3 regions of the Flavobacterium sp. TS_SC_5 genome follow, and region 2 is predicted to be linked to each of the others. Evidence: riboswitches for the same ligand, from Rfam matches in the RefSeq annotation. Region 2 holds a riboswitch; each other region holds the start of a gene.
What was found. Region 2 has a riboswitch for S-adenosylmethionine ahead of AC0J6S_RS06755 (alpha/beta fold hydrolase). Riboswitches for the same ligand answer to the same signal wherever they lie in the genome.
Positions count from the first base shown of each region.

Region 1 (4,292 bases), 1.5 Mb from region 2:
ATGATTTGAGCAAGGCATATGTACGTTCGAAAGTTCGTATCAGTCACATTTTATCTGAAAATGATTTAATTTCCGTTCGTTATTCTCATTTTGTGAAAACGATTGAGAATCCAAGGGAAGAGATGTTACTAGCACATTTTATTGTTATTTGGCAATTAAAAGACAATAAATTATTTCGAGGCTATCAAATGAGCCAATTATCCTAATTTAGTGTCAAAAAACTGAATGCTGAATACGGATTACTGATTAGTATTTTATACTTTTGCATAACGATTTTAAAAACTACATAAAAAATATATCATGAGTGTTTTAGTTAATAAAGATTCCAAAATAATTGTTCAAGGTTTTACAGGAAGTGAAGGAACTTTCCATGCTTCTCAAATGATTGAGTACGGTACTAACGTTGTTGGTGGTGTAACTCCTGGAAAAGGTGGGACAACTCACTTAGACAGACCAGTTTTCAATACTGTAAAAGATGCTGTAGAACAAGCAGGTGCTGATACAACTATCATTTTTGTACCGCCGGCTTTTGCTGCAGATGCAATTATGGAAGCTGCAGATGCCGGAATAAAAGTAATTATTGCAATTACTGAAGGAATTCCTGTTGCTGACATGATAAAAGCAAATAGTTATGTTAAAGAGAGAAACGCACGCTTAATCGGTCCAAATTGTCCTGGAATTATTACTCCGGGTGAAGCTAAAGTTGGTATCATGCCAGGTTTTGTTTTCAAAAAAGGAACTGTTGGTATTGTTTCTAAATCTGGAACATTAACATACGAAGCTGCTGACCAAGTTGTAAAACAAGGATTAGGAATTACTACTGCAATTGGTATTGGTGGAGACCCAATCATTGGGACTACTACTAAAGAAGCGGTTGAATTACTGATGAATGACCCAGAAACAGAATGTATCGTAATGATAGGTGAAATTGGTGGACAATTAGAAGCTGATGCTGCTCATTGGATTAAAGCTGATGGTAACCGTAAACCAGTTGTAGGTTTCATCGCAGGAGTTACTGCTCCTCCAGGACGTACAATGGGACATGCAGGTGCAATCGTTGGTGGATCTGACGATACTGCTGAAGCTAAAAAACAAATCATGAGAGAATGTGGAATTCACGTAGTAGATTCTCCAGCTGAAATTGGTAAAAAAGTAAAAGAAGTTTTAGGTTAATCTAAACTCCAATTAAATATTTCTAGAAGCCTCACAATTTGTGGGGCTTTTTTATTATTAATTGAATTAAAGAAATATCTTTGCACTTTATTAAATATTCTGTTTTTGCAGATTCAATTATAATAAGAACAAACATAAACGACTGAATTCTAATGGGCCTCACGGTTTTGTGGGGTATTTTTTTGCCGAAATCAGTTTAAATAAAAATAAAATAATATGTACAAAGAGTTAAAAAAATTCAAAGTTACCAATCAGTTTTCATTCACCACAGAGGATAGTTTAGCAGAAGTTTGCAACGCATCAGAAGGATCTGGAGTATTTTTAGTGTATTCCGTTGGAGATGAAAAAGAGTTAATTATGGTTGCTTCTACTGGAACTGTTCAGAATAATGGAACTTTAAAAATCAAAAATGGAGGTTTGAAAGATAAGATTGTTGAAGGACACCAATTTGCAAAAACTGGAAGAAAATATTCTTGGCCCGCACAAATGAAAATCGAAGATATCAGCACACTAGAAGTAGTTTGGTATGAAACATTTAATGATAAGACTAAAGTAATCCCAACATTTGTAGAAGGACAAGTTTTACAAAACTTCCTTGATGAAAATGGAAGATTGCCAAAATGGAACGTAGCTTTCTAAAAAGTTAACAACTGTTTTTTAGTATTTTATAATTAAGCGCTGCATTTTTATGTGACGCTTTTTTTGTATTATTATTTTTTTGAATGAAATTCGAAATATTTCATAAATAATTAATTACTTTTGCACCCGTTATCACGAATCCTTCAATAGGATAGCAACCTGCAACAACAAGCAAGGTGCTAAAACGATAAGCCAAATCCTTTGGAAAAAATGTTGTTTACATTCCCATATTTAGCTTTGTTTTTCCTCATAATTTCTAATTTTAAATTATTTTTATGACTTTATTTTCCAAAGACAAAGGAAATGCCTTTGCATTAATCCCTTTATTTGTTTTTATTTTTACTTTTTTGGGAGCAGGAATCATTTTGAATGATTTTTATGCTTTTCCATCACCGGTGGCTGTTTTAGTTGGTATTATCGCTGCTTTTTTACTTTTCAAATCCTCAACTGAGGATAAAGTTGCTACATTAATTGCAGGATGTGGGGAAAGCAAAATTATGACCATGTGTTTAATTTACTTGCTAGCGGGAGCGTTCGCAGTGGTAAGTAAAGCGATGGGCGGTGTTGATGCTGTCGTGAATCTTGGAATAAATACTATCGACGTTGCCTATTTTCCGTTAGGAATTTTCTTGATAGCTTCTTTTTTATCAACTGCTACAGGAACTTCGGTTGGTGCAATTGTAGCGATTGGTCCTATTGCTGTTGCATTAGCTGATAAAAGTGGTGCTTCATTACCGCTTATATCTGGCGCTTTATTAGGAGGTTCTATGCTTGGTGACAATCTTTCCATGATTTCTGATACTACAATTGCAGCAACGCAATCATTAGGATGTGATCTAAAAGATAAGTTTAAAATCAACTTGTTTATAGCTTTTCCAGCTGCAATTTTGACTATTCTGGTTTTCTTTTATCTTGGTTTAAACTCGGATATTGTCACAGTTGCTATAGAAAAAAATAATTTTTCCTGGATTGCAATTGTGCCTTATCTTTTAGTAATAGTATTGGCGGTTGTAGGTGTTAATGTTTTTTCAACGCTGCTTATTGGTACTTTATTAGCAGGAATCATTGGATATTTTAGTGGTTCGTTTACGCTAATGGAGTTTACTCAAAAGATCTATGAAGGTTTTACCAGCATGACTGATATTTTCTTATTATCCATGCTTACCGGAGGTTTAGCTGCTATGGTAGATAAAGCGGGTGGAATAACGTATTTATTAGTTCAAATTAAAAAAAGAATCAAAAGTAAAAAATCAGCTCAAGCGGGAATTGGCGCTTTGGTAGGTTTTGCTAATCTAGCTATAGCTAACAATACGGTTTCTATTGTAATCACGGGGCCAATTGCAAAAGAAATTAATGATGAATATGATTTAAATCCTAAAAAAACAGCTGCGATTTTGGATATTTTTTCGTGTATAATTCAAGGGATTTTACCATATGGTGCTCAAATATTGCTTATATTGAACTACGCTAATGGCAAATTAGATTTTTTTGACTTAATTAGTAATGCATGGTATCATCTATTTCTACTAGTTTTTACATTAGTGGCTATTTATAGTTCGTTTTGGGACAAATGGACAAAGCGATTCTTTAAAATTTAAGAGTTGAATCTTGACTGTTCTTGCTTTTGAATTTTTTTTAAAAAGAGAATTATTCTATATTTGACGGGTGTAAGATAGCCCTGATAGTAGTGAAAATCCTTTTATGTGAGCGATAGCGATCCTAAAAGATTGAAGCGGATAGCAGGAATAGCTTCAAATAAATTTTAAACTTATTTTTGAATATGAAATTACTAGAAGGAAAAGTGGCCATAATTACTGGTGCGAGTCGTGGAATTGGAAAAGGAATTGCTGAAGTTTTTGCAAAACATGGTGCAAATGTTGCCTTTACATATAGTTCATCAGTAGAATCTGCTTTGGCTCTTGAAAACGAATTAAACGCTATTGGAATTAAAGCCAAAGGATATCAATCGAATGCTGCCGATTTTAATGATGCTCAAACTCTTGTCGATGCTGTTTTAGCTGAATTTGGAACGGTTGATATTCTAATAAACAACGCCGGAATTACTAAAGATAATCTTTTGATGCGTATGTCTGAAGAAGATTTTGATCAAGTAATTGATGTTAACTTGAAGTCGGTTTTTAATATGACTAAAGCCATTCAACGTACGTTTTTGAAGCAACGTTCTGGTTCAATTATCAATATGAGCTCTGTTGTGGGAGTAAAAGGAAATGCTGGACAAACTAATTATGCTGCTTCTAAAGCGGGAGTTATTGGTTTTTCTAAATCTGTAGCTTTGGAATTAGGATCACGTAACATTCGTTGTAATGTAATTGCTCCGGGTTTTATAGAAACGGAAATGACGGCTAAATTAAATGAAGATGTTGTAAAAGGATGGAGAGACGGAATTCCGTTGAAACGTGGCGGAACGACCGAAGATGTTGCTAATGCTTGTCTTTTCTTTGCTTCGGATATGAGCGCTT
Region 1 is NZ_CM149588.1:3,073,866-3,078,157, reverse strand. Features, by position in the region: gene AC0J6S_RS13275 (nuclear transport factor 2 family protein) at 1-206, shown strand, start outside; gene sucD (succinate--CoA ligase subunit alpha) at 301-1,173, shown strand; gene AC0J6S_RS13265 (hypothetical protein) at 1,390-1,812, shown strand; SAM-I-IV-variant riboswitch at 1,937-2,033, shown strand; gene AC0J6S_RS13260 (Na+/H+ antiporter NhaC family protein) at 2,088-3,410, shown strand; gene fabG (3-oxoacyl-[acyl-carrier-protein] reductase) at 3,593-4,292, shown strand, end outside.
Region 1: another riboswitch for S-adenosylmethionine. It lies ahead of AC0J6S_RS13260 (Na+/H+ antiporter NhaC family protein); the one in region 2 lies ahead of AC0J6S_RS06755 (alpha/beta fold hydrolase).

Region 2 (4,292 bases):
TCGATAGAGGAAATTAACTTAGAGTTTAAAGGTAGAGTTCGTTAATTTAAGATGTAAAATGCCATTTCGATATTTTATCGAAATGGCATTTTACAATAGAATATATACCTTTTACAATCCAAAAGCAGCTTTAACTTGATCAACAAAATCTAATTTTTCCCAAGTAAACAATTCAACAGTAACTGTTTTTTCGTTTCCACCCGGAGCAGAAAAAGTTTTAGTAACTGTTTCAGGAGTACGTCCCATGTGCCCGTAAGCGGCAGTTTCGCTGTAGATTGGATTTCTTAATTTCAAACGTTGCTCAATAAAGTAAGGACGCATATCAAAAATAGCTTCTACTTTTTTAGCAATTTCGCCATTGGTTAAATTCACTTTTGAAGTTCCGTAGGTATCAATAAAAATCCCCATTGGTTTAGCAACTCCAATCGCGTAGGAAACCTGAACTAAAATCTCATCAGCAACACCCGCAGCAACTAAGTTTTTAGCAATATGACGTGTAGCATACGCCGCACTTCGGTCTACTTTACTTGGGTCTTTTCCAGAGAAAGCACCACCACCGTGAGCACCTTTTCCACCGTAAGTATCTACGATGATTTTTCTTCCTGTCAATCCAGTATCTCCATGCGGTCCTCCAATTACGAATTTCCCAGTTGGATTAATATGGTATTGAATTGCATCATTGAACAAATGAGCATGCGCTGGATTTTTTGCAATAATCCTTGGAATCAAAATTTCAACAAGATCTTTTTTGATTTTGGCAAGCATTGTTGCTTCTTCGTCAAAATCATCATGTTGCGTCGAGATTACAATAGCATCAATACGAGTTGGCTTGTTGTCATCGCTATATTCTAAAGTTACTTGAGATTTAGCATCCGGACGCAAATACGTAATTTCATTATTTTCACGTCTTAAAACAGCTAATTCCTTCAATAATTTATGAGATAAATCAAGTGCCAATGGCATATAATTTTCGGTTTCATTAGTAGCGTAACCAAACATCATTCCTTGGTCACCTGCACCTTGCTCTTCAGGATTTGCTCTGTCAACACCTTGATTAATGTCAGCAGATTGTTCGTGAATAGCAGAAAGTATCCCACAAGAATTGGCTTCAAACATGTATTCACTTTTCGTATAACCAATTTTTCGGATTACTTCACGAGCGATATGTTGTACATCTAAATATGTATTTGATTTTACTTCACCAGCCAAAATTACTTGACCAGTTGTTACTAAAGTTTCACAAGCTACTTTTGAATCAGCATCAAATGCCAAAAAATTATCAATTAATGCGTCCGAAATTTGATCTGCAATTTTGTCTGGATGTCCTTCGCTTACAGATTCTGACGTAAATAAATAGGCCATAATAGTTATTATTTTTAAATTAAGCGAGAAAAAATAATTGCTGAAAAGGACTAAAGGAGAGTTCCTGCTTTAGCATTTTTTCTACTGAAAAATTTTCAGCATCCATAATGAATTTGTTTCATTATGAAGAGGTTGCAATCAGTTCAAATTTTTCCTCTTGTATTTGGGTGCAAATGTATGAAACCATTTTGAATTGCAAATTAATCTTAACTTTTTTTTGCGGATAAATGTTTTTTCAGGTTCTATTGCTTACCAAAAACAATAGCAATAGGATTTTGATGAAAATTTTTGAAAATTATTTGGATTTTTAAAAAATAATTTGCAAATTTGGGTATATAAAAAGTAAAAGATGAAATTTAATATTTGTAATATGTTTAAAGTCGCGCAGGATAATTCCTGAGGGTCGCTTATTGCATAATTTTAAATTAAATTATATAGCAAAAGCTTCCCAGATAACGGGAAGCTTTTTTTTTGAATACAACGGAGATAATAGTACAGAAATATAAAATATAAATGAATAACCTAAAATTCCAGTTTACAAATAATTCAACTGTCAATACCATGATTGCTGCCAATGCCATTATGTGTATTTGCGTCTGTTGATTCCAAAAGTATAAGTTTACAAACAACTTAAAACCCTTTTGGATATACATCTAAAAGGGTTTTTTTTAAGAATATATTTTAATTTTAAAAAACATAATGCGAATAAAACCAACAACGAATTAAAACCTAACATCTAAAAATTATGAGCACAACTAAGTATTTTCCAAAAACATTCCAATTATTAGAAAGGATTAACAACAGGAATAAAAAACAAAAGGAGAACGATCCAAAAAATGAATTGATTCATCCTAGATTTGAAATTTCAAAAAACGACGCTTTGGCACAGAAAGTAGTCCCTAATTCTTTGCTTTTTTTAATGTATTCACAAGAGAATGAAGCGCTTTTTATTTAAGAAATCCGAATTTATTTTCGGTTTTGAGATTCTCAAAAAGGTATTTAAAATTGTTGTTTTGACGAGGTAATAACTATAATTGGTTTGTAATGCTTCGTCAAAATAACAATCTAATGTTTATTGTTTTCAGGTTTTTATTTAAACCAAACAAAAAAATCGATTGCGCATAAAAATTTGGTTGTTACAAAAAATAGTCCTTAATTTGCAATTATAAGTTCACAACCGTATTGAAATGTTATAAAGAAAGGACGAGGGATTAGACCCGATGAAGCCTTAGCAACCCTTCGATTTATCGAAGAAGGTGCTGCATTCTACCACGCTCATCGTGGAAAGATAACACTAAGAATTTGTCTAGATAACTCCTAGCTTTCTTTCTAATATTTCCAAACACAAGTCAAAAATCATAAAAGATTTGAAATTGGAAAATAAACCAACATCTATCATATTACAAAATTTCACCACCGAAAGTGGCGCTTTTTATGCTGTCTTAAACTTAAGTTTTCAAGTTTTCGGACCTGAATTGCATACCGCACCAATCGTTTTGGTCAATCATGCTTTAACCGGAAATTCACAAGTTGTGGGAGAAAATGGTTGGTGGAATGATTTAATTGGTACCAACAAAACTATAGATACTACAAAATATACGATACTTGCTTTTAATGTTCCCGGAAATGGATTTGATGGTTTTGTCATTGAGAATTATTCGGATTTTAATACAAGAGACATTGCCAGAATTTTTATTGAAGGGATTCGGTCTCTTGAAATTAAAAAACTATATTCTATTATTGGCGGTTCTGTTGGTGGAGGAATTGCTTGGGAAATGGTTGCATTGGAACCAAAAATCACGCAACATTTAATTCCTATTGCAACCGATTGGAAATCGACAGACTGGTTAATTGCCAATTGCTTTTTGCAGGAACAAATTTTGAAAAATTCTTCGAAACCTATTGAAGATGCACGAACTCATGCTATGCTTTGCTATAGAACTCCGGAATCTTTTACTGCCAAATTTCAGCGAACAACTAATGAAGAATTAGCCATTTTCAATGTGGAAAGTTGGTTGTTGCATCATGGGGAAAAATTACAAAAACGTTTTCAAATCTCGTCTTATAAAATGATGAATCAACTTTTGAAGACGATAGATATTACCAGAAATAGTGCTTCGTTTGAAGAAATAACGTCAAAAATTGAAGCTGATATTCATATTATCGGAATCAATTCAGACTTGTTTTTTACGGCAAATGAAAATAAAGCAACGTATGAGGAATTGAAAAAATATAAAGATAATGTCAGCTATCAGGAAATTGTTTCCATTCATGGACATGATGCTTTTTTGATAGAATACAAACAATTACACAATTTGCTTAAGGATATATTCTAAGCCAAAAAACACAACACAATGAAAATATTAAAATTTGGAGGTAAATCTTTATCAAATGGCGACGGAATAAATAAGGTTGTTGCAATTATTACCGATAAAGTAAATCAAGGAGAGGAAATTGCAATTGTGGTTTCGGCAAGAGGAAATGCTACGGATGAATTGGAAGAGATATTAAATATTGCGGCTACTAATAAAGACTATAAACCGCTTTTTGAGGATTTTAAGAAATACCAACAAGATGAAGATGAGAACGTGGATTTGTCTGAAGAATTCAATGTTTTGGAAAAATTATTTGAAGGCGTTAGTTTAACTGGTGATTACAGCAACAAAATTAAAGACCAGGTTTTATCTAAAGGAGAATTACTTTCGGCAAAATTATTGACGGCAATCTTGATTGAAAACGGAATAAATGCCCGTTTTGCAGATACCAGAGAATTGATTAAAACCGATTCGAAATTTGGTGATGCACAACCTTTAGAACAAATTTCGAAGAAAAATGTCATCAATTATTTCAAGCAGAATAACGGGACAACGGTAAATATTATTACAGGTTTTATTGGTTCGAACAATAATAATGACACCACCACTTTAGGA
Region 2 is NZ_CM149588.1:1,543,940-1,548,231, forward strand. Features, by position in the region: gene AC0J6S_RS06740 (DUF1573 domain-containing protein) at 1-45, shown strand, start outside; gene metK (methionine adenosyltransferase) at 112-1,362, opposite strand; gene AC0J6S_RS06750 (hypothetical protein) at 2,108-2,317, shown strand; SAM riboswitch class I at 2,550-2,657, shown strand; gene AC0J6S_RS06755 (alpha/beta fold hydrolase) at 2,736-3,698, shown strand; gene thrA (bifunctional aspartate kinase/homoserine dehydrogenase I) at 3,717-4,292, shown strand, end outside.

Region 3 (4,292 bases), 540 kb from region 2:
GGATTTTGTGGTTGATATTACTGGCTTTACTGATAAAAAAATTGAGTCAATTTTAGCCTACAGTTCGCAGTTTTATGATGCAAATTCAAACGAACCGGAATCGCCAATTTCGAGTAAAAATTTTCTGGAAAGCCTGAATTACCGTTCCAGGGATCTAGGAAGGCTCACAGGAGTAGATCATGCGGAAGGTTTTACTGTAGAAAGATATTTGGCAGTCAATAGCTTAGCAGATTTGATGTAAATTTCGAGTAATTTTTTGAAAAAAATATTTGCAGAAGTAAACTTATGTCGTATATTTGCCACCGCTAAGCAAATGGTGGTTGTAGCTCAGTTGGTTAGAGCATCGGTTTGTGGTACCGAGGGTCGCGGGTTCGAGCCCCGTCTCCCACCCAGAAAGCAAAAGCTTCGAAGAAATTCGAGGCTTTTTTTGTGGAATAAAGTGTCGTGACGGAAACCCCCATAAACACAAGCCTTATCTCCATTTTGACATACTTACTAAACCAAAAAGTGACTGATTAATAAGTTCAAAGATACGATTTTATATTCTTTCCTCAAACTTGTTTTCCATTAAGTATACTGCCACTTTTGCGCCACTAATAATTGTTCCTTTTTATCAATAAAAGCATTTCAATTCCAATCCAACAATAAAATAGTCTTTTTTACTTCAACTCAATGAAGTTTCTTTTTCACGCTCCTCCCCAATATCATTTCCAATCCTATATATTAATATTTACCCTACTAGATTACATCATTAAATCATCATTATACTATGTTAATTGTTCCTATTCCTTCTTCTTTGACATTTGCCAGAATGTAGTATTTACTTAATCTTATTTTTTGCTGAGCTTTTATTGTGCGCTCTTATTTTATATTGTCATGAATAATTTTATATATCAAAAAATTTCCCATGTTTAATTTGAAAACCTATTTGTCTATAGATTTGAAAATGAAATTGATTAAAATTAGACGGGGGTGGGGGTAAAAACTATTTATCAACGCCCCCATATGGTACTGGACTACATAGTATTGTATCTGTAAAACTTTTTAGACTTAATAGCATGGCGTATTGTTTTAAAATCCTACATAAATTATTAGCTGATTTTCTCAATGACTGTAATTTTCAATAAAAAACCGCCAATAAAATATTTATTTAAGCACTTATTTTCTCCTATTTTAAAAATAAAATAGTTAAAATTTTCTTAATTTTTACTCATCTTAACTAGCGTAAAACTTAAATAACTGAATTATAGTTATTTGTCTTTTTTTTATTTTAAACTAGCTTAGTTAGCTTAAAAACAATTACTTAGCTATTGCGTATGTCCTTTTTTTGACGTATATTTGCCTTGTAAAATTAATAAAAATCACTAAGGAATAATAACAAATAATGTATCCAGAATTCTGCTAAAACAGAATACCAACCTAATTTATCATACAGATTTTTAAAAGGTGGTCAAATGATACGGGCATAATGTCAAATAAAGGCTAATTGTCAAATAAAAAAGTATGAAAATGAAAAAAAACCACTTCTCAGAAGGTGTATGTATTGTTCATATACATTTCAAAAAAATTACACAAAATCAAGTAAGCTACCAAAACACAACTTTTCAATTTTGTTTTAGCTTAATCTTTTCAATTTATCTTTATTTCTTTTACTGGGTTGGAAATCTTCATCTTTTTTGACGTACCCTTTTACTTCGGCAAAAAAACCCACGAAATCTTATTCGTGAATGAGGGAATATGCCAAATAATTAAACATTAAAACATTAAAAACAAACAACATAAGCGATGTAGCCACATTGTAACGGCTGCGCTATGTCTAAAATTTAAAAAAAAATGAAAACTTATAATATATTAAAACCCAAAAAACTAAACCTTGAATATTTGGTAAATAAATACCAACCTGATTTTAAATTTGATTTTGAACGTGCCTATCTAATCATTCATTTAGTGATAATATTAGGTCACGAAAGGGATAATTTGAAAAAGGTGGGATTGCATTCTAAACTATTGGAACGAATAATTGGTAGGGATTACCACAAATACATCAGATTTTTACTTGATAATAACAGTGGAACTGGTAATGTATTGAAAGGTTCTCGTTATAATGTTGGCAAAAATCCGTTTGAGTATCGGCTAACTGATTATTATTTTGATGGAGGTTTTGAACTCTATACCATCAAAGATTACAAACTAATCAATATGTATAAGCAAAAATTTGTAAACCCCTCAAAAAATGAGGCGATTAGACTTAATTATTACTTTCTAACTAAGTATTTCAATAATGGGAAATTAGCCGTTTCTAGCCCCTCTGATGCGATAGAAGAAGCAAATGCTCAAGAGCAAAAAAAACGCCTTAGGAATGCCAAAAACATAGTAAATATAATGAATGGAGAACATACAATGACATTAAAAACTAATACTGATGGGAGAGTTCACTCAAACATTACAAGGCTGTCGAAAAAAACCCGTAAATATTTACAGTATCAGGGCGAATTTTTGGCGGAGGTCGACATTTCCTCTGCTGTCCCCTTCTTTCTCTATGTAACTATGAACTATTACCTAAATAATAAATTAAGTAAATTAACCGATTATCAGTATTCTAATAGTATCATTTATATCTTCGATAAAATCACGGGAGACCTAGATAAAACGGAGCTTCAGGAGTTTGGGCATGCTGTTAAAACGGGTAAGCTTTATGAGCAATTTAGCAACTTGATTTTAGACCAATCTTTTTATGAATCCGAGGGAAAGGACTATAAAAAAGTATTGAAATATTACCAATACAAATTCAATAAGCAGTTTAACCATTACTTCGATGGTGACATTAAAGAACTTAAAAAATTTGCTAAAAAGGGGCTACTGTCAATGTTATTTGCGAAATCTAGTTCTTACAAATTTGAACAATTAGTATTTAAAAAGTTATATCCAACTATTCATAAATTTCTAAATGAATTTAAAGATGTTCAAAGCGAAGAATTAAATTGGAATCTAAAAAACAGACATAAAAAATTGTCTTATTTGTGTTTTCAGTTTGAAGCAAAGGTTATGATAGATAATATAGCCCGAGAATATGACAAACTACAGAAAGGTAAGATTCCAGTTTTTACGCTCCACGATTGCATATTGACCTCAAGTAGCAATGTGCGTGAATTAAAAGAATTCATGGAAAGCAAGTTCAAAGAATTACTTGGAGAATCACCAAACTTAACAGTAGAGTACTCTGAATTAGATACTAAAAATCAAATTGCTTCATAGAAGATTAAGTCACAAATAATTTGTTTTTTATCTAGCCAAGTGATGAAAAACGGCTTCGTATTTTGTCACTCATCAACTATTTTAAGTCTTTTAACAGGCTTTATAATTCAAAAAAACTACCAATAAATAAAAATATTAGAAGAATATGCAATTAACAAAAGAACAATACGACATTGTCTACTCAACTGGTGATATCAAAATAAATGCTGTTGCGGGGTCTGGAAAAACTACAACCATTATTGAGTATGCAAAGGCAAGACCAAAGACGAGCAAAATCCTTTATCTAGCGTTCAATAAGTCTGTAAAAATGAATGCGACCAAAAAATTTATTAAAAAGGATTTAGACAATGTAAAGGTGGAAACAGCTCATTCACTTGCTTACCAGTACATTGATGTCAAAAATAAATATAAAGTAAGAAATCAAGATTACAAAACACATGAAATTGCTGAAATACTTGGGTTGGATGGAAATGGAGAAAAACATGCTAAATACATTGTTGCTAACCACATCAATAGGTTTATTGCTTACTTCTGTAATAGTGAAAAGACCCACCTGCAAGATTTGAACTATTTGGAAATTGTGTCAGACTCAAATGAAAAAGCATTGGTGTCTAATTTATACCACCACATTGAAGAAAAGGCAAGTTTGCTTTTGAGGATGATGGATAGAGGAGAAATTGAAATTACTCATGATTTTTATCTTAAAAAATTTCAACTTTCAAATCCAGAACTTAATTACGACTATATTCTTTTTGACGAAGGACAAGATGCATCTGCAGCAATGCTTGATATTTTTTTAAAACAGAAAGCCACAAAGGTGATTGTTGGAGACACTCACCAACAAATTTATGGATGGCGTTTTGCCATTAATTCTCTTGAAAAAGTAAACTTTAAGAACTTCAATCTATCCACTAGCTTTAGATTTAACCAAGACATAGCTAACGTTGCAATGGAAGTACTAAAATGGAAAGAATTAATTAATTTAAAAGCATCTTCCCAAATTATAGGCAAAGGCATTGGAGAAAAAACAATATCCA
Region 3 is NZ_CM149588.1:2,079,585-2,083,876, forward strand. Features, by position in the region: gene bshB1 (bacillithiol biosynthesis deacetylase BshB1) at 1-241, shown strand, start outside; tRNA gene AC0J6S_RS09245 (tRNA-His) at 316-391, shown strand; SAM-I-IV-variant riboswitch at 1,382-1,489, shown strand; gene AC0J6S_RS09250 (hypothetical protein) at 1,834-3,255, shown strand; gene AC0J6S_RS09255 (UvrD-helicase domain-containing protein) at 3,401-4,292, shown strand, end outside.
Region 3: another riboswitch for S-adenosylmethionine. It lies ahead of AC0J6S_RS09250 (hypothetical protein); the one in region 2 lies ahead of AC0J6S_RS06755 (alpha/beta fold hydrolase).